Regions from separate parts of the Salinifilum ghardaiensis genome, predicted to be linked through region 1. Evidence: riboswitches for the same ligand, from Rfam matches in the RefSeq annotation. Region 1 holds a riboswitch; each other region holds the start of a gene.
What was found. Region 1 has a riboswitch for cobalamin ahead of ACVGV0_RS17900 (precorrin-8X methylmutase). Riboswitches for the same ligand answer to the same signal wherever they lie in the genome.

Region 1 (7,277 bases):
CGTGCTCTCGGCGTGTGCGGAACGGCTGTGCGGGCAGGTGGCCGCAGTATTGGAGCAGTTCACCGCGGACTGCGGTCGGCGGCTGCCGGCGCGCGTGGCGATGGTGGATTTCAGCGGCGAATACGTGGTAGCGGCGACAGAGGCGAGGTGGGTGACGTGGCCGTCACAGTGATCGGCGTCGACGGAGCGGAGCTTCCCCGGGGCGGCGCGGAGCTCGTCGACTCGGCGAAGCTCGTCATCGGAGGGCGGCGGCACCTGCGGTCGCACGCCCCGGAGAGCGCGCGCACCCTCGAACTGGGTCCCCTGGAGCCCGCGCTCAACGCGCTGTCGGCCCTGGCCGCCGACGAGGAGGCCGTGGTGCTCACCTCGGGCGATCCCGGGTTCTTCGGCGCGTTGCGGGCGTTGAAGGAGCGCGGCGTGCACTGCTCGGTGCTGCCGGCGACCTCGAGCGTGCAGCGGCTGATGGCGCGCGCGGGGCGACCGTGGGACGACGTGACCGTGGTGAGCGCGCACGGCCGGGAGCTGGAGCGCGCGATCAACGTCTGCCGCGCCCGCCCGGCCACGGCCGTGCTCACCGCTCCCGGTGCGGGGCCTGCGCAGATCGGTTCCGGCCTGACCGGCTGGCGGCGCACCATGACCGTCGCCGAGGACCTGGGCGGCGAGTTCGAGAACGTGGTCACGCTCGACCCGGCCGAGGCGGCCGCCCGCACGTGGCAGGAGCCGAACATCGTGCTGTGCCTGGCCGACCAGGACGCGGTGCCGCAACGGGGCTGGTTCGCCGGTGGCGAGCCGCTGCCCCCGGACGGGTGGGGCCTGCCGGAGGAGGATTTCTCCCACCGCGACGGCATGATCACCAAGTCCGAGGTGCGCGCGGTCGCGCTGTCGAAGCTGGCACCGCGACCGGGGACCCTCGTCTGGGACGTCGGAGCGGGCTGCGGCTCGGTCGCCGTGGAGTGCGCGCGGCTGGGCTCGGCCGCCATCGCGGTGGAGTCGGACGAGGCGCAGACGGTGCGGATGATCACCAACTCCGCCCGGCACGGGGTGGACGTCCGCGTGGAGGAGGGGCGGGCGCCGCAGGCGCTGCGGCAGCTGCCCCGGCCGGACGCGGTGTTCGTGGGCGGCGGTGGCAGCGAGGTGGTCACCACGTGCGCGAACGTCGGGGCGAACCGCGTGGTCGTCGCCCTCGCGGCGCTGGACCGGATCGCCCCGGCGCGCGATGCGCTGCGCAGCGCGGGCTACGCGGTCGAAGGCGTCCAGGTCGCGGCGAGCAGGCTCGCCGACCTGCCGGACGGATCGGCGCGGTTGGAGGCGGCCAACCCCGTCGTGCTGCTGACGGGGAGCACGCGGGGCAGTGGTGGTACCCGGTCGGACGGCGGCCGGGGTCGGACAACGGACAAGGAGCAGTCGTGATCGGTTTGTTCGCGGTGACCGCGGCGGGACGCCGTGCCGCGGCCGAGCTCGCCGCCCGGATGGGACCGGAGGCGGTCGTCGCGGACGGCCCGGTCTCCGCGGCGGTGCGCCGGTTGTGGGACCACCTCGACGGCGCGGTGTTCTTCCTCGCCAGCGGGGCCACGATCCGCCTGGTGGCGCCGCTGCTGCGGGACAAGCACACCGACCCGGGCGTGGTGTGCGTCGACGAGGCGCGGCACCACGCCGTCGCGCTCCTCGGCGGGCACTCCGGCGGGGCGAACGCGCTGGCCGAACAGGTCGGCGACGTGCTCGGTGCGACGCCGGTGGTGACCACGGCCAGCGACGCCACCGGCAGCACCCCGCTGGACGAGGTGGTCGAGGCGCTGGACGCGGTCGTCGACGGCGATCTCGCCGGTTGCGGGGTCGCCGTGCTCAACGGCGAACCGGTGCGGGTGGTCAACCCGCACGGCTTCCCGCTGCCCGCGCTGCCGGAGAACGTCCGCACCGACGTCGAGGAGCCGCGGTGGACGGTTCTGGTGGACGACCGGCACCGCCCGGACTTCGACGAGACGGACAACGTCCTGCGGCTGGTGCCGCGGACGCTCGTGGTCGGTGTCGGTTCGGCCAGCGGGGTCTCCCGCACCGCGGTGGTCGAGACGCTCGCCCGGCTGGAGTCCGAGCACGACCTCGACCCGCGCGCGATCCGCGCCGCGGCCAGCGTCGACCTCAAGGCCGAGGAGACCGGCATCCTGCAGGCGGTGCAGGACCTGGGCTTCTGGCACTCCAGCGACGGCGGTGACGAGCTGCCGCTGCTGACCTACCCGGCCCAGCAGCTCGCCGAGGTCGCCGTGCCCAACCCGAGCGAGACCGTGCGGGCCGAGGTCGGCACGCCCAGCGTCTCCGAGGCCGCGGCGCTGACCGGAGCCGCCGAGCTCGCCGAGGGCGGGGAGGTGCAGCTCGTCGCGGACAAGATCAAGGGCGCGGACGTCACCGCCGCCGCCGCCCGGATCCGCCCCCGGGGGCGGCTGGCGATCGTCGGCCTGGGCCCGGGGACCCCCGAACTGCGCACCGCGCGCGTGGAGGCGGAACTGCGCCGCGCCTCCGTGGTCGTCGGGCTGGACCAGTACCTCGACCAGGTGCGGCACCTGCTGCGGCCGGGCACCGAGGTCCGCAGCAGCGGCCTCGGCCAGGAGGAGGCCAGGGCCGAGGAAGCCGTGACGCTGGCGCGGACCGGCAACGCCGTGGCGCTCATCGGTTCCGGCGACGCCGGCGTGTACGCCATGGCCAGCCCCGCGCTGGAGAAGGCGTCCTCGGACATCGAGGTGGTGGGCGTTCCGGGGGTGACCGCGGCGCTCGCGGCCTCGGCGCTGCTCGGCGCGCCGCTCGGCCACGACCACGTGCTCATCAGCCTGTCCGACCTGCACACGCCGTGGGAGATCATCGAGCGGCGCGTGCGCGCCGCGGCGGAGGGCGACCTCGTGGTGTGCTTCTACAACCCGCGGTCGGTGCAGCGCGACTGGCAGCTGGGGCGTGCGCTGGAGATCCTCGCCGAGTCCCGACCGGCGACCACGCCGGTCGGCGCCGTGCGGCAGGCCTACCGGCCCGACCAGGGCGTTTGGTGCGCACCGATCGCCGAGTTCGATCCGGGTTCGGTGGACATGCTCACCACCGTGATCGTGGGCTCCTCGCAGTCGGCCGTGCTCAGCGACCGCTTCGTCACGCCGCGCGGCTACCGGTGGATGACCAGCGATGCCTGAGGACCCGCTGGTGATCACCACCGACTGCACCGCCTGCGGCGCGTGCCTGCTGACGTGCCCGGAGCACGCGCTGCGCCCCGCTCCGGGGCGCCCGCGGGTGGTGGCCGACCGGTGCACCGCCTGCGGCGAGTGCGTGGAGATCTGCCCGGCCGATGCCATCCGCCTGCTGGAGTAGGTTCCTGCCCGGGCAGGGTGCCGCGCCCGCCGCAGCGGCAGCGGGCGCGACCGGGAGCTCTCCGGCCCCGGCCGCGCCGCCCCGCTCGGGGCCGTCCCGCTCAGGCGGGCAGCCGCACGCGGCGGTTCAGCTGCTGGCCGATGTCGGACGCCGCCGTGTCCAGCAGTTTGTGCGCCAGTTCGAACAGCGCGCGGGCCGTCGCGATTTCGTCCCCGATCTGGGGGACCTCGGGATCGTCGGGATGCCGCCGCGCCGTGCCGTGGCCGTGTACGACCTGGCCGCTCGGCGTGGTGAACCCGACATCGCACGTCGTCTTCGAACCCTGTTCGACGACTTGGAGATCGAGGGTGATCGTGTGCGTCTCGTTCATGGTCGCCTCCCGGGCCGTGCTGGGCAGAGCGCCACCACGGTGACTCCAGGATGGAGGTCGCGCTGGCGGAACGGAACCCGACGCGTCACCCACACGGGGTGGAACCGGACCCCTGCACGCTCTGTGATCGAATTCACCGGGTTTGACCTCGCGGGGTTCGCGGGCGAAGATGCGGCGGTCGGTGACAGAGGAACCCGGTGCGAATCCGGGACGGACCCGCCCACTGTGACCGGGTGAGCGGGCGCCGCGCAGGAATGGCCACGGCCGGAGACGGCGGGAAGGCCGACGGCGCTCGCGATGATCCGGGAGTCAGGAGACTCAGCACCGACCCCGCGCCGCACCGCGGCGCGCGGCGCCCTCGCCGGCCCCTCGGGCGGGAAACCCAGGAGGTTCGTGGACCGATGTCTCGCGTGCTGCGTCCGCCGCGCGGACGAGCGCGGCCGCAGCGCTGCGGAGTGCGGTTCGGCGCGCCGCGGTGGCGCGCGCGTGCCCGCGCAACCGCGGGCGAGCGCGCCCGCGCCGCCGTCCGGTGCCCCCGGCGCGGTCCCGGGGAGCGGGCGCGCCGCGGAGTCGAACGCGCGCCCGGCGCGGAGCGGCCGGGCGCGCCGAGCCCGATCTCATGCGAAGGATGACCGTGCGCAGGAAAGTGCATCCGATCGAAACCGAGTCCTACCGCATCATGCGGCAGCGCGCCGATTTCGCGCACCACCCGCCGCTGGCGCGCGCCGTCGTGGAGCGCGTGGTGCACACCACCGCCGATCCGAGCTGGGTGGGCGAAGTCGTCACCACCGAGTCCGCAGCTGAGCAGGGTCGGCGCGCGCTCGTGGGCGGCGCGCCGCTGGTCTGCGACGTGCGCATGGTCGCCGCGGGAGTGACCGCCCGCGACTCGCGCGTCGGCCTGGACCACCCGTCGGTGGCGGAAACCGCCGGACAGGCGGAAATAACCCGATCGGCCGCGGGAATCCGTTGCGCCGCAAGGGATTTTCCCGACGGTGCGGTGTGGGCCATCGGGAACGCCCCCACGGCGCTGACCGAGCTGCTGCGGTTGGCCGCCGGCGGCGAGGTGCGCCCGGCGCTCGTCATCGGGGTGCCGGTGGGTTTCGTCGGCGCCGTCGAGTCGAAGGCCGCGCTGCGCGGGAGCGGACTTCCCGCGGTGAGCACGCTGTCCGAGCGCGGCGGTGCCGCCATCGCGTCCGCTGCGGTGAACGCGTTGTTGTACTGGCAAGATTGACGAATCCGGAGGTAACCAGTGAATCGACCGCGACCACTCCTGCTCGTCGGACACGGCACAGTGGACGAAGGCGGGGTGGGTGAGTTCCGCGCGTTCACGCAGCGGGTCGCCGAGCGCGTCTCCGCCGCGGGGATCGACGTCGGCGGAGGGTTCATCGAACTGTCCGCGCCCGCCGTGAACGAGGCGTGGGACGACCTCGCCGAACGCGGCCACGCCGAAATGGTCGCCGTGCCACTGGTCCTCGTCGCCGCCGGGCACGGCAAGGGCGACATCCCGGCCGCGCTGGAGCGCGAGGTGAAGCGCAACCCCGCCACCCGCTACGTCTTCGGCCGCCCGCTCGGCCCCCACCCGACGCTGCTGTCGGTGCTGTCCGAACGCATCGAGGCGGAGGTTCCCCGTTCGGAGTGGACGGACACGGCCGTCGTCCTCGTCGGCCGCGGCTCCACCGACCCGGACGCGAACTCCGAGGTGTCCAAGGTCTCACGGCTCTTGCAGGAAACCGGCGGTTTCGCCACCGTGGAGACGTCGTTCATCTCGCTGGCACCGCCGGACGTTCCCGGCGGTCTGGAGCGCGCTCGCCGGCTGGGTGCGAAACGGGTCGTGGTGGCGCCGTACTTCCTCTTCGACGGAGTGCTGCCGCAGCGGGTCGTGACGCAGGCGCACGAGTACGGCGAGCGGAATCCGGACATCGATGTCCGGGTCGCCGGGTACCTGGGCAACACCGACGCGCTGGCCGACCTCGTCGTGGAGCGCTACCACGAGGCCCTGCACGGCGACATCCGGATGAACTGCGATACCTGCGCGTATCGCGTGCTGCTGCCCGGGTTCGAGGACAAGCTGGGCCAGCCGCAGACACCGCACCACCACCCGGACGATCCGACCGGACAAGGTCATGGCCACGGACACGCACATGGGCACGCGCACTGACACACCGACAGAGCACCACTACCTCGCCGGGTTGGACCTGCGCGGGCGACGCGTCGTCGTCGTCGGCGCGGGCACCGTGGCGCAGCGGCGCCTGCCGCGGCTCGTCGGCGCGGGGGCCGAGGTCGAGGTGATCGCACCGGAGGCCACCCCCGCCGTGGAGTCCATGGCCGATCGCGGCGAGGTGCGCTGGACGCGCCGCGCCTTCGCCGCGGGCGACCTCGCCGAGGCGTGGTACGCCGTGGCGGCGGCCTCCGACGACGCGGTCAACGCAGCCGTCGGCGCGGAAGCCGAGCGCAACCGGGTGTTCTGCGTGCGCGCCGACGACGCCCCCGCGGGCAGCGCCGTCACCCCCGCCGTGGGCGAGCACGACGGGCTGCTGCTCGGGGTGCTCGCAGGGGGCGAACCCCGGCGGTCGGTGGCGGTGCGCGACGGCCTCGTGGAGGCGCTGCAGTCCGGCGTCGTCGACGAGCACGCGGAACCGCCGTCCCCCGGCGTCGCGCTCGTCGGCGGCGGGCCGGGCGCGCCCGACCTCATCACGGTGCGCGGGCGGCGCCTGCTGGCCAAGGCCGACATGGTGCTCACCGACCACCTGGCGCCGCGCGAGCTGCTCGACGAGCTCGGCTCGCACGTCGAGGTCGTGGACGCTTCCAAGATCCCGTACGGACGGGCGGCGAACCAGGAGGTCATCAACCGGACGCTCATCGACGGCGCCCGCGCCGGGAAGTTCGTGGTGCGCCTCAAGGGCGGCGACCCGTACGTGTTCGGCCGCGGTTTCGAGGAGCTGCTGGCGTGCACCGAGGCGGGCGTGCCGGTGACGGTGGTGCCCGGCATCACCAGCGCGTTCTCCGCCCCCGCGGTCTCGGACGTGCCGGTCACCCACCGCGGCGTGGCGCACGAGGTGGTCGTCGTCTCCGGCCACGTGCCCCCGGACGACGAGAAGTCGCTGGTGGACTGGCCCGCACTGGCGCGGCTGAGCGGCACGCTCGTGCTCATGATGGCGGTGCGCCGGCTCGACGCGTTCGCCGACGTGCTGCTGCGGCACGGGCGCCCGGCCGACACCCCGGTGGCGGTCATCCAGGAGGGAACCATGCCGGGGCAGCGGACGGTGCGCAGCACGCTCGGCGCGATCGCCGAGGACGTCGAGCATGCGGACGTGGCCCCGCCGGCGATCGTCGTCATCGGACCCGTGGCCGGGCTCAAGTGAGGGTCGAGTGCGGGTCCCGCTCCTCCCGGCGGTCCCGGCCGTCCCCCGGAGCCCGGGCGACGGCCGAGTCCGGACTTCCCGTCACCGCACGATGAGCGCGAAGCGCTGCTCCCCCTCGCGCTCCACCGCGAAGCCGTCCGACCGCACGAGGTCCAGCAGGTCGTCCACTGTGGCGGGTTCTGCGGCGGTCGCGGCGAGGCTGC
Region 2 (7,277 bases), 1.8 Mb from region 1:
CCACCGCCGTGCGCGCGGATCCGCTCCATCTGGTCGGAGACCTTCGGGTAGTTGACCACGAGGGCGGCGCTGAGGCCGAGCATGAACACCAGGCCGGACGGCAGCACGTCGGCGACGAGGACTCCGAGCACCGCCAGCACGAGCAGCCCGTTGAACCAGGGCAGGTAGGGCGGCTGCAGCTTCTCCGGCTCGCCGGACCCCGCGTCGGCACCGCCGGGGCCGAACGCGGAACCCCCGCCGGTGGAACCGCCCGCGGAGCCGGGATCCGCCCCGTCCTCGGCGGGACCGCCCGCACCGCCGCCGGCACCGGCCATGGCGGGCGTCTTCACCGCGGCGCGGCGGGCGATCCTCCGCTGCTCCCGCAAGCCGAGCAGCACGGCCATGCCCGTGAGCAGCACGACGCCGACGACCTGCAGCGGGATCAGCCCGTGCCAGAGCTCGATCGGGTCGTGGCCGGTCGAGGCCGCGGCGCGGCCGACGGGCCCGCCCCAGGGCAGCATGTTGAGGATCGCCATGCTGGTGCTCAGCAGCAGCATCAGCAGGTACGGGCTCATGCCGAGCCGCTTGTACAGCGGGAGGAGCGCGGGGATCGCGATCAGGTACGACGACGCCCCGGAACCGTCCAGGTGGCAGACGACGCCGATGAGCACGGTGACCACGGCGACGCCGACGACGTTGCCCCGGCTCACCCGCACCATCACGTTGATCAGCGGGTTGAACAGGCGGACGTCGTTCATGATGCCGAAGAACAGGATGGCGAACACGAGCATCACGGCGACGCTGAGCACGTCCTCCAGTCCGGTGTTGAAGAACTCACCGATGTCGCTCGGGCTGAATCCGGCGAGGAAGGCGCCGACTGTGGGAATCACGGTCATCCCCACGACCGGGGCTATTCGGCCGAGGATCAGCAGCGTCGCTATCGACGCGATGATCGCGAAGCCGATGATGCTGAGCATGTTCGACTCTCCTGCGCGTGTCGTTCGGGAACTCGCGGATCGACCGCACCGGGAGGCCTGCGTCACCCGGGTGTACGGCGATTTGCGACATCCTGAACCGCACGTGTCCCGGATCACGAGCTTTGTGTGCATTGGACCGGTAATGGTCGTATTGGTCCCGCAGAACCCCTTGCCGCGTACGGTGGTGACCTCATGACGAAGCGCGTTCGCCGCCGCGCACCGCTCCCGCTGACCCGGTACCTGTTCCTCGTGAACGCGGCGCTCCTGGTCGTCACGCTCGTCGCCGCCGGCTCGCTGTGGACGCTCCACGAGTACCGCGACGTGCGCGCCGAGTACACCCGGCGCGCGATGACCCTGGCGCAGTCGGTGGCGGCGCTGCCCCAGGTGCGCGGTTACCTCGCCGATCCGGAGCACCGCGGCGAGATCGCCCCGCTGGCCGCGCGGATCCGCCGCGCCGCCGACGTGCGCTACGTCGTCATCGTCGACTCTGACGGCATCCGGCACTCGCACCCCGACCCGCGCGCCATCGGCGGCCACCCGCACACCGACCCGGCACCGGTGCTGGCCGGCAACACGTGGACGGGCGTGGAGTGGGGCCCGGCCGGGCTCACCCTGCGCGCCCGGGTCCCGGTGCGCGACGAGGCCGAGGAGGTCGTCGGCTACGTCTCCGTCGGCGTGCTGTCCTCGCGGGTGACGCTGGCCGCGCGGAACGCGCTGCCCGTCATCGGCACGACCCTGCTGCTCGCCCTCGCCCTCGGCGCGGGTGGCGCGCTGTGGATCTCCCGCAGGATCCGCGCGAAGACGCACGGCCTGGAACCCGCCGAGATCACCGAGCTGCTGGAGAGCCGCGAAGCCCTGCTCTACGCCATCACCGAGGGCGTGCTCGCCGTCGGCGCGGACGGCACCGTGCTGCTGGCCAACGACTCGGCCCGCGAGGTGCTCGGGCTGCCGCGGGACTGCGTCGGCCGCACCCCGCGCGAGCTGGGACTGGACGAGCAGCTGTGCGACGTGCTGAGCGGTGCCGACACCCGGGAGGACGTGTTCCTCGCCGTCGGCGGGCGGCTGCTCGTGTGCAACCCGAGGCCGGTGCGCATCGGGGAGCAGGGCACGGGACGGCTGGTGACGCTGCGCGACCACACCGAGATCGTGCGGCTCGGCGGTGAGCTGGACGGCGTGCGCACCATGGCCAACGGCCTGCGCGCGCAGACCCACGAGTTCGCCAACCGCATCCACACCGTCACCGGCATGCTCGACCTCGGGGCCGTCGGCGAGGCCCGCGAGTACCTGTCCGAGCTGTCCGCCACGACGACGCGGGCGAGCACGTCCGTGTCCGAGCGCGTCCACGACACCGCGCTGGCGGCGCTCGTGCTGGCGAAGTCGGCGCAGGCCTCCGAGCGGGGCGTGGAGTTCGAGCTCGCCGCGCTCAGCGACGTGCCGCGGGAACTGCCGCCGCAGCTGCGCGACGACGTGCTGCTGATCGTGGGCAACCTGGTGGACAACGCCCTCGAAGCCGTGGGCGGCTCCGGCTGGGTGGAGCTGCTCGTGCGGCTGCACCGGGACGGCGAACCGCTGCTGGAGATCCGCGTCACCGACTCGGGCCCGGGCCCGGCTCCCGCGGTCGCCGAGGAGGTGTTCGCCGCCGGGGTGAGCACCAAGGGGAGCGGCGGCACCGGCCACCGCGGGCTCGGGCTCGCGCTGGTGCGGCAGGCCGCGCAGCGGTGGCACGGGTCGGTGGACGTGGACGCCACCGAGGAGACCGTGTTCAGCGCCTACCTCCCGGTGCGAGAGGATGCGCGCTAGCACGCCGGTAACGTCGCCGGCCGCTGCGCACGTCCGCGCGGTGCCGGTGGCGGCCGCCGTGCCGTCGGAAGCCGCGCCCCTCGGGGGCAGGACCCGTCGGAGGCGGGGACTCCCAGCGGAGGGCCCGCGCGGACGCCGCGCAGGAGGTGGGAGCCGGTGCTGTCGGTGCTCGTCGTCGACGACGACGCGCGCGTGGCGCGCAACCACCGGGATTTCGTCGCCTCGGTGCCGGGGTTCGCGGTGGTCGGCGTCGCCCACAGCGGCGCCGAGGCGCTGCGCGCCGTTGCCGAGCACCAGCCCGACCTCGTCCTGCTCGACCTCTACCTGCCGGACATGTCGGGCATCGACGTGCTGCAGCGGCTGCGGGCGCCGGACGAACCGGGCCCGGGCACGCCCGTGGACGTGCTGGTGATCACCGCGCTGCGCGACATCGACAACGTGCGCGCCGCGCTGCACGGCGGTGCGATGTACTACCTGCTCAAACCCTTCAACCTGGACGCGCTGCGGGAGCAGCTGGACCGCTTCGCAGCGGTGCGCGACAAGCTCACCGGCGTGGAGCAGGCCACCCAGCGGGACGTGGACCGCGTGTTCGGCGTGCGCCGCCCGACCTCGCGGACGAGCCTGCCGAAGGGGCTGACGGCGGAGACGGCGCAGCTCGTGGCGGAGACGCTGCGCGCGGCCGAGTCCGACCTGTCGGCCGTGGAGGTCGCCGAGCGCGCCGGCATCGCGCGGGTGACCGCGCGGCGCTACCTCGAGCACCTGTGCGCCGACGGGCAGGCCGCGCTGCGGATGCGGTACGGGTCGGCGGGGCGGCCCGAGCACCGCTACCGGTGGGTGCGGTGAAACACGAGGAAGTGGCCCCGGAAACGCGGGTGGGTGCGTAGCAGGGCCTCCGGGGAAGCCCCCGCTCCGGGTGCTCGACATCGAGCAGCCGCCGCGACACGGGATCTGGCCCCGTTCGCGATCGCGCATCGCAACATGTAGTGTGCTCGGTGCTGGTGGTTCACGGGGCCGGGAACGGTCCGGTGAGGCGAGAGGGAACCCGGTGGGAATCCGGGACTGCCCCGCAGCGGTGAGCGGGAACGACCGCCGTCACCACCCCCGCGGTGGTGCAGCACTGGACGCACGTCCGGGAAGCGACGGCCAGTAGGGCCGGCCGAGCGCCGGAAGCCCGCGAGTCCGAAGACCTGCCACCGGTGTGCGCGGGAGAACGCGCACGCACGCCGGGCCTCGAGGGCGGGCCCCGGACACGCGGACCACCCCGCCGGGTGGAGAACCCGCCACGCGGAACGCACCGCAGCGGCGCAGCGCGCCGGCGTCCACCACTCCCGCTCGCGAGGTCCCGGATACGGACGGACTCGCGAGAGGAGAGCGTCGTGACCCAAGCGCCCCCTGCAGCACCCGCGCGCACGCCGGAGCTGAGCGTGCGCGAACCCGACGGCCGCCTGCGCCCGCTCGACTGGGACCGCGTGGTGCGCCTCGTGCAGCACGCGACCAGCGGGCTCGCCGACGTGCACGCCGAACCGGTGCTGGCCGAGATCCGCCGCAACCTCTACGACGGCGTGCGCGCCGAGGAGCTCGCGCAGGCGCAGATCATGGCCGCGCGCACCCTCGTCGAGTCCGAACCGAACTACTCGCACGTCTGCGCCCGGCTGCTGCTGCACGCGCTGCGCGGCGAAGCGCTGCAGCACCTCGGCACGACCGCGTCCGAATCGGACACCGGCGAACCGGGAACCGACTGCGCCGAGCACTTCCCCGCCTACGTGCGATTGGGCGTCCACCTCGGACTGCTCGACCCGGAGCTGGAGCGGTTCGACCTGCATCGGCTGGCCGCCGCGCTCGTCGGCGAGCGCGACCTGCAGTTCACCCACCTCGGCCTGCAGACGCTCCACGACCGCTACCTGCTGCACGACGACGGGGTGCGGTTCGAGCTGCCGCAGGCGTTCTTCATGCGCGTGGCCATGGGCCTGGCGCTGCACGAGGACGACCGGGAGCGGCGTGCGATCGAGTTCTACGAGCTGCTGTCGACGTTCACGTTCATGGCCTCGACGCCGACCCTGTTCAACGCGGGAACCCTGCGTCCGCAGCTGTCCTCGTGCTTCCTCACCACTGTGGACGACGACCTCTCGTCGATCTTCCGCTCGTACCGCAGCAACGCGATGCTCGCGAAGTACTCCGGCGGGCTCGGCAACGACTGGACGCCCGTGCGCGGGCTCGGTGCGCGCATCCGCGGCACCAACGGGACCTCGCAGGGCGTCGTGCCGTTCCTGAAGATCGCCAACGACACGACGGTCGCCGTCAACCAGGGCGGCAAGCGCAAGGGCGCGGCGTGCGCCTACCTGGAGACCTGGCACATCGACATCGAGGAATTCCTCGACCTGCGCAAGAACACCGGCGACGACCGGCGCCGCACGCACGACATGAACACGGCGAACTGGATCCCGGACGAGTTCATGCGGCGCGTCGAGGCCGACGCCGAGTGGACGCTGTTCTCGCCCGACGAGGTGCCCGGCCTGCACGACGCCTGCGGCACCGACTTCGCCGAGCGCTACCGGGCCGCCGAAGCGGCCGCCGACCGCGGCGAGATCGCCGTGTTCCGCCGGGTGCGGGCGGTGGAGCTGTGGCGGCGGATGCTCACCGCCCTGTTCGAGACCGGCCACCCGTGGCTGACGTTCAAGGACCCGTGCAACCTGCGCTCGCCGCAGCAGCACGCGGGCGTGGTGCACTCGTCCAACCTGTGCACCGAGATCACGTTGAACACCGGCCCGGACGAGGTGGCCGTGTGCAACCTCGGGTCGGTGAACCTGCGGGCGCACGTCGGCTCCGGCGGCCTCGACCACGCGCGGCTGGAGAGCACGGTCACCACCGCCGTGCGCATGCTGGACAACGTCATCGACCTCAACTTCTACACGCTCGACGAGGCCCGCGACTCCAACTTCCGCCACCGCCCCGTCGGGCTGGGCGTCATGGGGCTGCAGGACGCCCTGTTCGAGCAGGGCGTCCCGTTCGCCTCCGCGGAGGCCGTCGAGTTCGCCGACACGAGCACCGAGGCGGTGAGCTACTACGCGATCGCCGCCTCGGTGCAGCTGGCGGCCGAACGCGGCCGGTACTCCTCCTTCGAGGGGTCGCTGTGGAGCCGCGGCATCCTGCCGGTCGACTCGCTGCGCCTGCTCGAGCAGGCGCGCGACCCCGAGCACGCCGAGCTGGACCACTCCGCGCGCATGGACTGGGACGGGCTGCGCCGGCGGGTGCGGAACACGGGCATGCGCAACTCCAACGTGCTGGCCATCGCCCCGACGGCGACGATCTCGAACATCTGCGGTGTGGGCCAGTCCGTCGAGCCGCTGTTCTCGAACCTGTTCGTCAAGTCCAACATGTCCGGCGACTTCACCGCCATCAACCCGTACCTGGTGCGGGACCTGAAGCGGCGCGGCCTGTGGGACGCGGCGATGGTCGCGGACCTGAAGTACCACGACGGCACCGTCTCGGCCATCGACCGCGTCCCCGCAGACCTCAAGGCGCTGTACGCGAACGCGTTCGAAGTGGACAGCTCCTGGATCGTGGAGGCCGCGGCGCGCCGCCAGAAGTGGCTCGACCAGGCGCAGTCGCTGAACCTCTACATCGCCTCCCCGAGCGGCAAGAAGCTCGACGCGCTGTACCGCGCGGCCTGGCGCAAGGGCCTGAAGACGACCTACTACCTGCGCTCCCGTTCGGCCACCCAGGTGGAGAAGAGCACGCTGCGCGGCACCGACGGCAAGCTCAACGCGGTCCCGGCGACCCCGGCCGCGGAGCGCGGCGCCGAGCCGACCGGCTCCGCCGCGTGCGCCGCCGACGAGCCCGACTGCGAAGCCTGCCAGTAGCTGGACTTCGCCGGGTCGTTTTGCGCACGGGATCCCGCAGCTGAATCCCCTGCACTCCCAGCTGCCCCGACCAGCTGCCCCGACCTCCCGCCCCGGACAGCGGAACAGACGCCTGCCTCGCCGTCCACGCCCCTTGGAGCACTCGAGATGACCACCGCCGCCAACGACACCGATCCCACCGGTCTCGGCGCGATCGACCGGGACGCCGGACGCGTCACCGTCGACGACAAGTCCATGATCAACGCCCGCGCCGACGTGAACCAGCTGCTGCCGCTGAAGTACCACTGGGCCTGGGAGAAGTACCTCGCCGGCTGCCACAACCACTGGATGCCCACCGAGGTCGGCATGCAGGCCGACATCGCGCTGTGGAAGTCCTCCGACGGGCTCACCGAGGACGAACGGCTCATGCTCGTGCGCAACCTCGGGTTCTTCGCCACCGCCGAGTCCCTGGTGGCCAACAACGTCGTCCTGGCCGTGTACCGGCACCTGACCAACCCGGAGTGCCGCCAGTACCTGCTGCGGCAGGCCTTCGAGGAGGCGGTGCACACGCAGACGTTCCAGTACATCTGCGAGAGCCTCGGGCTCGACGAGGGCGAGCTGTTCAACGCCTACCGCGAGGTCCCCTCCATCGCCGACAAGGACGCGTGGGCGCTGCAGTACA
Region 3 (7,277 bases), 1.3 Mb from region 1:
GGCGGAGCGGTTCATCGCGCGGCTGTCGACGATCGGCAACCTCGCCTCGGACGGGCGGCCGATCCTCGGGCTGGATTCCCGCGACTTGCTGGAGATCACCCTCGAATCCGGCGACGGGGCGTACCTGGTGCCGGCGCACATCTGGACGCCGTGGTTCGCCGCGCTCGGCTCCAAGGCCGGGTTCGATTCGCTCGACGAGTGCTACCGGGACCTGGCCGGGCACGTCTTCGCCGTGGAGACGGGGTTGTCGTCGGATCCGGAGATGAACTGGCGCGTGTCCGGGTTGGACCGCTACACGCTGGTGAGCTATTCGGATGCGCACTCGCCGCCGATGGTCGCGCGCGAGGCGACAGCGTTCGACGTGGAGCTGGACTACTTCGCGGTGAAGTCCGCGCTGGAAACCGGCCGCGGCTACGCCGGCACGGTGGAGTTCTTCCCCGAGGAGGGCAAGTACCACCTCGACGGGCACCGCGGCTGCGGGCTGCGCTGCGCCCCGGAGGACACCGCCGCGCACGGCGGGGTGTGCCCCGACTGCGGCAAGGCGCTGACGGTCGGGGTGCTCAACCGGGTCGCGGCGGTGGCCGACCGGCCCGCCGGGGCGCGCCCGCAGGGCGCGGTGGACTACCGCAACCGCATCCCGCTACCGGAGATCATCGGCGAGCTGCGCGGCGTGGGGCCCAAGAGCAAGACGGTGTTCGCGGAAACCTCCCGGGTGACCGCCGCGTTCGGGCCGGAGCTGCACGTGCTCGACGAGGTGCCGGTCGAGCAGTTGGCCGGGCACGATCCCGCGTTGGGTGAGGCGATCCGTCGGCTGCGTGCCGGGCGGGTGCGCCGCGAGGCCGGCTTCGACGGGCAGTACGGGGTGATCCGCCTGTTCGACCCGGGCGAGGCGGCCGAGTGGGGCGGGTCCGCGTTAGCCCTGTTCGACGCGCCGACCCCCACCGTGCCGGCCCGGCGCGCTGCGGACGCGCCGGGCGGGGCTGCGGCGCCAGCCGGGGCGGGCGAGCACGCGGATGCGGCCACCGGCGGCAGGGAGGCTGCCGAGGAGCCCCCCGGTCAGGCCGCGCCCGCCCGCCCGGGCGTCGCGGTCGGCGCTGAGCAGACCGGTGACGGCACGGAACCCCCGGAGCCGGACGCGGTCGCGGCGACGGGCCTGCTGGCCGGGTTGGACGGTGCGCAGGCCGCGGCCGCGGCCTGCGCCGGCGGGCCGCTGCTGATCGTGGCCGGACCGGGCACGGGCAAGACCCGCACGGTCACCCACCGGCTGGCGCACCTGGTCGCCGAGCGCGGCGCGGACCCGCGGACGTGCCTGGCGGTCACGTTCACCCGCCGCGCCGCGGCGGAGATGCGGCAGCGCTTGGAGGGGCTGCTCGGTGCTCCGGCCGCGGAGATGACGGTGACCACGTTCCACGGCCTGGCGCTGCGGATCCTGCGCGAGCACGCCGACGCGGCGGGGCTCACCGCCGGGTTCGGCATCGCCGACGCGGCCGTGCAGCACGACCTGCGGCTGGCGCTGGCCGGCGACCAGGGCGGGGCGCGGCGGCTGGCGGACGCGGCCGGCCGCGTCCGGCTGGGCGAGCCGGTCGAGGAGGACGTGGCCGCGCTGGTGCGGCGCTACCACCAGGCGCTGGCCGAGCGCGACCTGGTCGACTTCGACGGGCTGCTGGACGCGGCGGTGGCCGTGCTCGCCGAGCACCCGCAGGCCGCCGCGGCGTGGCGGGACCGGTTCGCGTGGATCACCGTCGACGAGTACCAGGACGTCGACGCGGTGCAGTACCGGCTGCTGCGGCAGCTGGCCCCGCCGGAGGGCAACGTGACCGCCATCGGCGACCCGGACCAGGCGATCTACGCCTTCCGCGGCGCCGACGTGGGCTACTTCCTGCGGTTCACCGCGGACTTCCCCACCGCGCGGGTGTGCCACCTGCAGCGCAACTACCGCAGCGGGGCGCACATCCTCACCGCGGCGCAGCGGGCGGTGGCGGCGTCGACGTTCGTGCCGGACCGGGTGCTGGCCGCGGCCGGGGACCGGCCGGCGCACCGGATCGTGCGGCACACCGCCGCCGACGAGCACGCCGAGGCGGCCTACATCGCCGGCACGGTCGAGCAGCTGCTCGGCGGGGCGTCGTTCCACGCGTTGGACGCGGGTCGGGCCAGCGGGCACGAGCGCGGCGGGTTCGGTTTCGGCGACGTCGCCGTGCTCTACCGCACCGAGGCGCAGGCGCACGCCCTGGCCGAGGCGTTGGACCGGCAGGGCCTGCCGGTGCAGCGCCGTTCGCACGAGCGGCTGGCCCAGCGCACCGGGGTGCGGCTGGTCACCGACGAACTCGCCCGCGCCGGCGGGGGCGCCGCGGACGACGTGGTCACCGGGATGCGGCGGGCGGCCGAGGTGGTGGCCGGGCGGGTGCCGGACGAGACGGCCGCGCAGGTGCACCACGCGGTGGATCTGCTGCTGCCGCTGGCCCGCCGCTGCCGCGACGTGACCGAGCTGGCCCGCGAGGTCGCGCTCGGCGCGGAGGTCGACGTGCTGGACCCGCGGGCCGAGGCGGTGTGCCTGCTGACGCTGCACGCGGCCAAGGGCCTGGAGTTCCCGGTGGTGTTCCTGGCCGGCTGCGAGGACGGGCTGCTGCCGCTGTCGTGGCCGCAGTCCCCGCCGGACGAGCAGGCGCTCGCCGAGGAGCGGCGGCTGGTGTTCGTGGGCATGACCCGCGCGCACGAGCGGTTGTACCTCACCGGTGCGGCGCGCCGCGGCGGTCGCGACCGGCGCCGCAGCCCGTTGCTGGACGGGTTGGGCGATGCGGTCGTCGATGCGCAGCCGGTGCGGCGCCAGCCGCGGCCGCGGCAGCTGAGCCTGCTGTGACTCCTCGACGGCCTGGGGGTGCCGCCGCGGCTGCCTGACCCGACCGCCCGGGTCGTCCGGGCGGGGCCGCGGGGGTGCCCCAACTCACCCCTCACCCGCCGGATCGCGGCGTGACCAGGGGTTTCGCCGGGGCGGGTGGGCCGGGTCGGCGCGGGTGGTACGTTGTCGTTCGCCAGTCGAACTCACGCGCGACGTGAGTCAGGGAATCCGGTGCGAATCCGGAACTGACGCGCAGCGGTGTGGGCGACGGGCGGAACACGGAGTCGTGGAACGGCCCCGGGCTCAGCCACTGGAGCACGCCCTCCGGGAAGGCGTTCCGCCCGGAAGACCCCGAGTCCGAAGACCTGCTGGCTCCCGGCCCGCGCGGCCGGGTCTTGTCATGCACCCGCGGGCCCGCGTCTCGGCCCCTTCGACACCGAGGAGCGTTCGTGCGCTTGCTGTCGGCACTGCACCGCCTCGCTCTGCCGTTGTCCCTGCTGTCCGCGCTCGCGCTGCTGGCCGGCTGCGGTACCGCAGCGGCGCCGCAGCAGCAACCGCCCGCCCCCGGCTACCCCCGCGCCGTGGACAACTGCGGCACGCGCACCGAACTGGACCGGCCGCCGCAGCGGGTCGTGTCGCTGAACCAGGGCACCACGGAGATCCTGCTGGCGCTCGGGCTGGGCGACCGCATCGTGGGCACGTCCATGTGGACCGACCCGCTGCCGCAGGAACTGGCCGCGGCGAACGCGTCGGTGCCGCGCCTGGCCGACGACATGCCGTCGTTCGAGTCGGTGCTGGCCGCCGAACCCGACTTCGTCACCGCCTCGTTCGTGTCCACCCTCGGCCCCGGCGGGGTCGCCACGCGGGGACAGTTCGCCGAGCTCGGCGTGAACAGCTACCTCTCCCCCGCCGACTGCGCCAAGGACAACAGCGGCTCCGGCGACGGGCGGCGGCAGCACCCGCTGTCGATGCAGACCCTCTACCGCGAGGTCCGCGAGCTGGCGGAGCTGTTCGACGTGCCCCGGCGCGGCGAACGACTCGTCGCCGACCTGCAGGCACGCATGGACCGCGCCACCCGCGGCCTCGACGCCTCCGGCACGTCGCTGATGTTCTGGTTCGCCAACTCCGAGTCGCCCTACCTGGCGGGCTGCTGCGGCGCGCCGGGCATCATCACCGACCAGGTCGGCGCGCGCAACGCCTTCGCCGACACGCACGCGGAGTGGCCGCAGATCAACTGGGAGACCGTGGCCGAGCGCAACCCGGACGTGCTCGTGCTCGGCGACCTCTCGCGCCGGTCGGAGACGGCCGAGACCGCGCGCGCCAAGATCGCCTTCCTCGAGTCGCACCCGGCCACGGCCCACATGGACGCGGTCGAGAACCACCGGTACGTGCGGCTGAGCGGGCAGGCGATGAACCCGTCGATCCGCACCGTGGCCGGAGTGGAGAAGGTCGCCGCCAAGCTGCGCGAGTTCGGGCGCGACCGGTGAGCGCGGCCGGGACGACCCGCGCGGCCCGGCGCGCGTGGCTGCCGCTGTTGCTGGTGGTGGGGCTGGCCGCGCTGGCGGGATCGGTGGCCGTGGCCATCACCATCGGCCCGGCCGAGATCCGCGTCGGCGACGTGTACGCCACCGTGGCCGCCCGCCTCGGGCTCGGCGAGTCCTCGCTGTCGCTGATCCGCGAGGGCATCGTGTGGAACCTGCGGCTGCCGCGCACGCTGCTGGCCGCGGTGTGCGGCGCGGGCCTGGCCACCTGCGGGGCGATCATGCAGTCGCTGCTGCGCAACCCGCTGGCCGACCCGTTCGTGCTGGGCGTGTCCTCCGGCGCGTCGACCGGGGCGGTGCTGGTGCTCGTGCTCGGCTTCGGCGGCGGGGCGGTGTCGATGTCGGCCGGCGCGTTCGCCGGCGCGATCGTCTCGTTCACCCTCGTGCTGGTGCTGGCGCACCTGCTCGGCGGCACCACCGACCGGGTGGTGCTGGCCGGGGTGGCGGCGATGCAGCTGTTCTCGGCGCTGACCTCGTTCATCGTGCTCACCTCGGCCGACGCGCAGACCACGCGCGGGGTGATGTTCTGGCTGCTGGGGTCGCTGGGCAACGCCGCCTGGACCGAGGTGGCCACGTGCACCGCGGCGCTGGCGGTGGCGCTGGTGCTCTGCGGCGGCCACGCCCGGTCGCTGGACGCGTTCGCCTTCGGCGAGGACGCCGCGGCCGCTCTCGGCGTGGCGGTGGCCCGCACGCGGCTGGTGCTGCTGTGCACCACGGCGCTGCTCACGGCGGTGGTCGTCAGCGCCGTCGGCGCGATCGGGTTCGTCGGCCTGGTGCTGCCGCACGCCGCGCGCGCCGTGGCGGGGGCGAACCACGCGCGGCTGCTGCCGGTGACGGCGCTGGCCGGGGCGGTGTTCCTGGTGTGGGTGGACACCCTCGGCCGCACGCTGCTCGACCCGCAGGAGATCCCCGTGGGCGTGATGACCGCGCTGATCGGCGTGCCCGCGTTCGTGCTCATCCTCTACCGCGCCCGGGAGACGCGATGACCGGTGACGGACTGGCCGCGGACCGCGTGACCCGCACGCTCGGCGGCGCGCTCGTCCTCGACGGGGTGAGCCTCACCCCGCAGGAGGGTTCCACCGTCGGCGTGCTCGGACCGAACGGGTCCGGCAAGTCGACGCTGCTGCGGCTGCTGGCCGGGGTGCTCTCCCCGACCGCGGGAGTGGTCACGCTGGACGGCCGCGCGCTCGCGGACCTCGGCCGCCGCGCCGTGGCCCGGCGAGTGGCGGTGGTCGAGCAGCACAGCGACACGCAGGTGCCGCTGTCCGTGGTCGAGGTGGTGCGGCTGGGCCGCATCCCGCACCGCCGGCCGTGGCAGCCCGCCTCGGCCGCCGACGAGACCGCGGTGCAGGACGCGCTGGAGCGCACCGGCTTGGCCGGCAAGGCCGACCGGCGGTGGCAGACGCTGTCCGGCGGGGAGCGCCAACGGGTGCAGATCGCCCGCGCCCTGGCGCAGCAGCCGCGGGAGCTGCTGCTGGACGAGCCGACGAACCACCTGGACATCCAGCACCAGTTCGACCTGCTGAACCTGTTCGTCGACCTGCCGACGACGACCGTGGTGGCGCTGCACGACCTCAACGTCGCCGCGATGTACTGCGACCACGTCGTCGTGCTCGACCAGGGCCGCGTCGTCGCCGCCGGGGAGCCGCACGCGGTGCTCACCGCCGAGCGCATCGCCGAGGTGTGGGGCGTGACCGCGGTGGTCACGCACGAACCCGAGGGATACCCGCACGTGCGGTTCGTGCCCGCGCGCCGCGACGCGCGGGCCGCCGCGCCCTCCGGGTAGGCCGGGTGCCGGTTCCCGGTTTCATGCAGTGCTGCGGAGCGGGCGCATCGGCGCGCTGCGCCGCACGTGCAGGAACCCGTCGAGCGCGTCGCGCACCGACGGGCCGGTGACGTGGTGGTCCGCATCGGCGGCAGGGTCGTAGTGCGGGCCGACGAGCCGGGTCCGCCAGGGTCCGTCGAGCCAGTCCTGCACCGCCGGCGGGGTCTCGACGTCCCGGAGTGGGAGCGAGCCGGCGTCGATCACCGACAGCGGCGCCTCGGTGAACTGGGCAGGGGTCGGCGGGACCGATCCGTCGTCGACTTCCCCGACGGTGGCCGCGACCGCGACGCAGCCGTCGCCGAGCTCGGCGCGGAGGTGCCCGCCGGAACTGCGGTGCGTGCCGCCGCCGGGGCGAGTCCGCGGTGGCAGCCCCTCGCGACGCTGAGCTGGCGAATCCCGCCGCCCCGCCCATCCGTCCGGGTGAGCTGGCTGGCCGACTCCAGTGTGGAGTGCCACCGTAACTCCGCCGGTGCGGGCGCGGCGGTGCGCCGACCGGCGACATGTCAGTGCACATCACACGAGTTGGAGAACGACGTGCGCACACTACTGCGATCCGCCGGCATCCTCGCCCTGTCCGGAGTGCTGATCAGCCTCGCGGCCCTGGCCTTCCGCAAACAGCCCCGAAAGTCTTGACGGTCCGCCCCTGCGAAGGTGACGGCTCTCCCGCTGAAAGCCCCGGACGGACACCACCGTCCGGGGTGGCGAGCACACCGGAAGACCGCGTCGTCCCCCACCCCGGACGCGGCACCGAGCGGGGCGGCGCTGCCGGCACCGCAGGGCCTCACCCGCCGCGCGCCGCAGCAGCGCCGGCGTCGGTGACGGTGCCGGCGGTGCCGTCGACGGTGACCCGCTGCCCGTCGACGAGGCGGCGGGTCGCGCCGAAAACACCGATGACGGCGGGGATGCCGTACTCGCGGGCCACGGTGGGCCCGTGCGCGTTGGGCCCGCCGCTTTCGGTGACCACCCCGCCGGCGGTCAGGAACAGATGCGTCCACCCCGGGTCGGTGGTCGCGGCGACGAGGACGTCGCCCGGATCGATCCGCGCCGTGCGCGGGTCGGACAGCACCCGAGCGGT

Region 2: linked by a shared signal. The riboswitch ahead of ACVGV0_RS02800 (ribonucleoside-diphosphate reductase subunit alpha) and the one ahead of ACVGV0_RS17900 (precorrin-8X methylmutase) in region 1 are both predicted to bind cobalamin.
Region 3: linked by a shared signal. The riboswitch ahead of ACVGV0_RS12045 (ABC transporter substrate-binding protein) and the one ahead of ACVGV0_RS17900 (precorrin-8X methylmutase) in region 1 are both predicted to bind cobalamin.

Annotation. Positions count from the first base shown of each region.
Region 1 is NZ_CM137101.1:3,925,754-3,933,030, reverse strand. It holds gene ACVGV0_RS17925 (cobalt-precorrin-5B (C(1))-methyltransferase) at 1-172, shown strand, start outside; gene cbiE (precorrin-6y C5,15-methyltransferase (decarboxylating) subunit CbiE) at 157-1,410, shown strand; gene cobJ (precorrin-3B C(17)-methyltransferase) at 1,407-3,167, shown strand; gene ACVGV0_RS17910 (DUF362 domain-containing protein) at 3,160-3,342, shown strand; gene ACVGV0_RS17905 (DUF1876 domain-containing protein) at 3,443-3,712, opposite strand; cobalamin riboswitch at 3,901-4,031, shown strand; gene ACVGV0_RS17900 (precorrin-8X methylmutase) at 4,341-4,943, shown strand; gene ACVGV0_RS17895 (sirohydrochlorin chelatase) at 4,962-5,870, shown strand; gene cobA (uroporphyrinogen-III C-methyltransferase) at 5,854-7,074, shown strand; gene yaaA (peroxide stress protein YaaA) at 7,156-7,277, opposite strand, start outside.
Region 2 is NZ_CM137101.1:624,699-631,975, reverse strand. It holds gene ACVGV0_RS02815 (CitMHS family transporter) at 1-956, opposite strand, end outside; gene ACVGV0_RS02810 (ATP-binding protein) at 1,149-2,756, shown strand; gene ACVGV0_RS02805 (response regulator) at 2,913-3,599, shown strand; cobalamin riboswitch at 3,736-3,965, shown strand; gene ACVGV0_RS02800 (ribonucleoside-diphosphate reductase subunit alpha) at 4,103-6,616, shown strand; gene ACVGV0_RS02795 (ribonucleotide-diphosphate reductase subunit beta) at 6,764-7,277, shown strand, end outside.
Region 3 is NZ_CM137101.1:2,619,509-2,626,785, forward strand. It holds gene ACVGV0_RS12040 (UvrD-helicase domain-containing protein) at 1-2,857, shown strand, start outside; cobalamin riboswitch at 3,014-3,223, shown strand; gene ACVGV0_RS12045 (ABC transporter substrate-binding protein) at 3,286-4,323, shown strand; gene ACVGV0_RS12050 (FecCD family ABC transporter permease) at 4,320-5,363, shown strand; gene ACVGV0_RS12055 (ABC transporter ATP-binding protein) at 5,360-6,163, shown strand; gene ACVGV0_RS12060 (erythromycin esterase family protein) at 6,185-6,658, opposite strand; gene ACVGV0_RS12065 (PEP/pyruvate-binding domain-containing protein) at 6,984-7,277, opposite strand, start outside.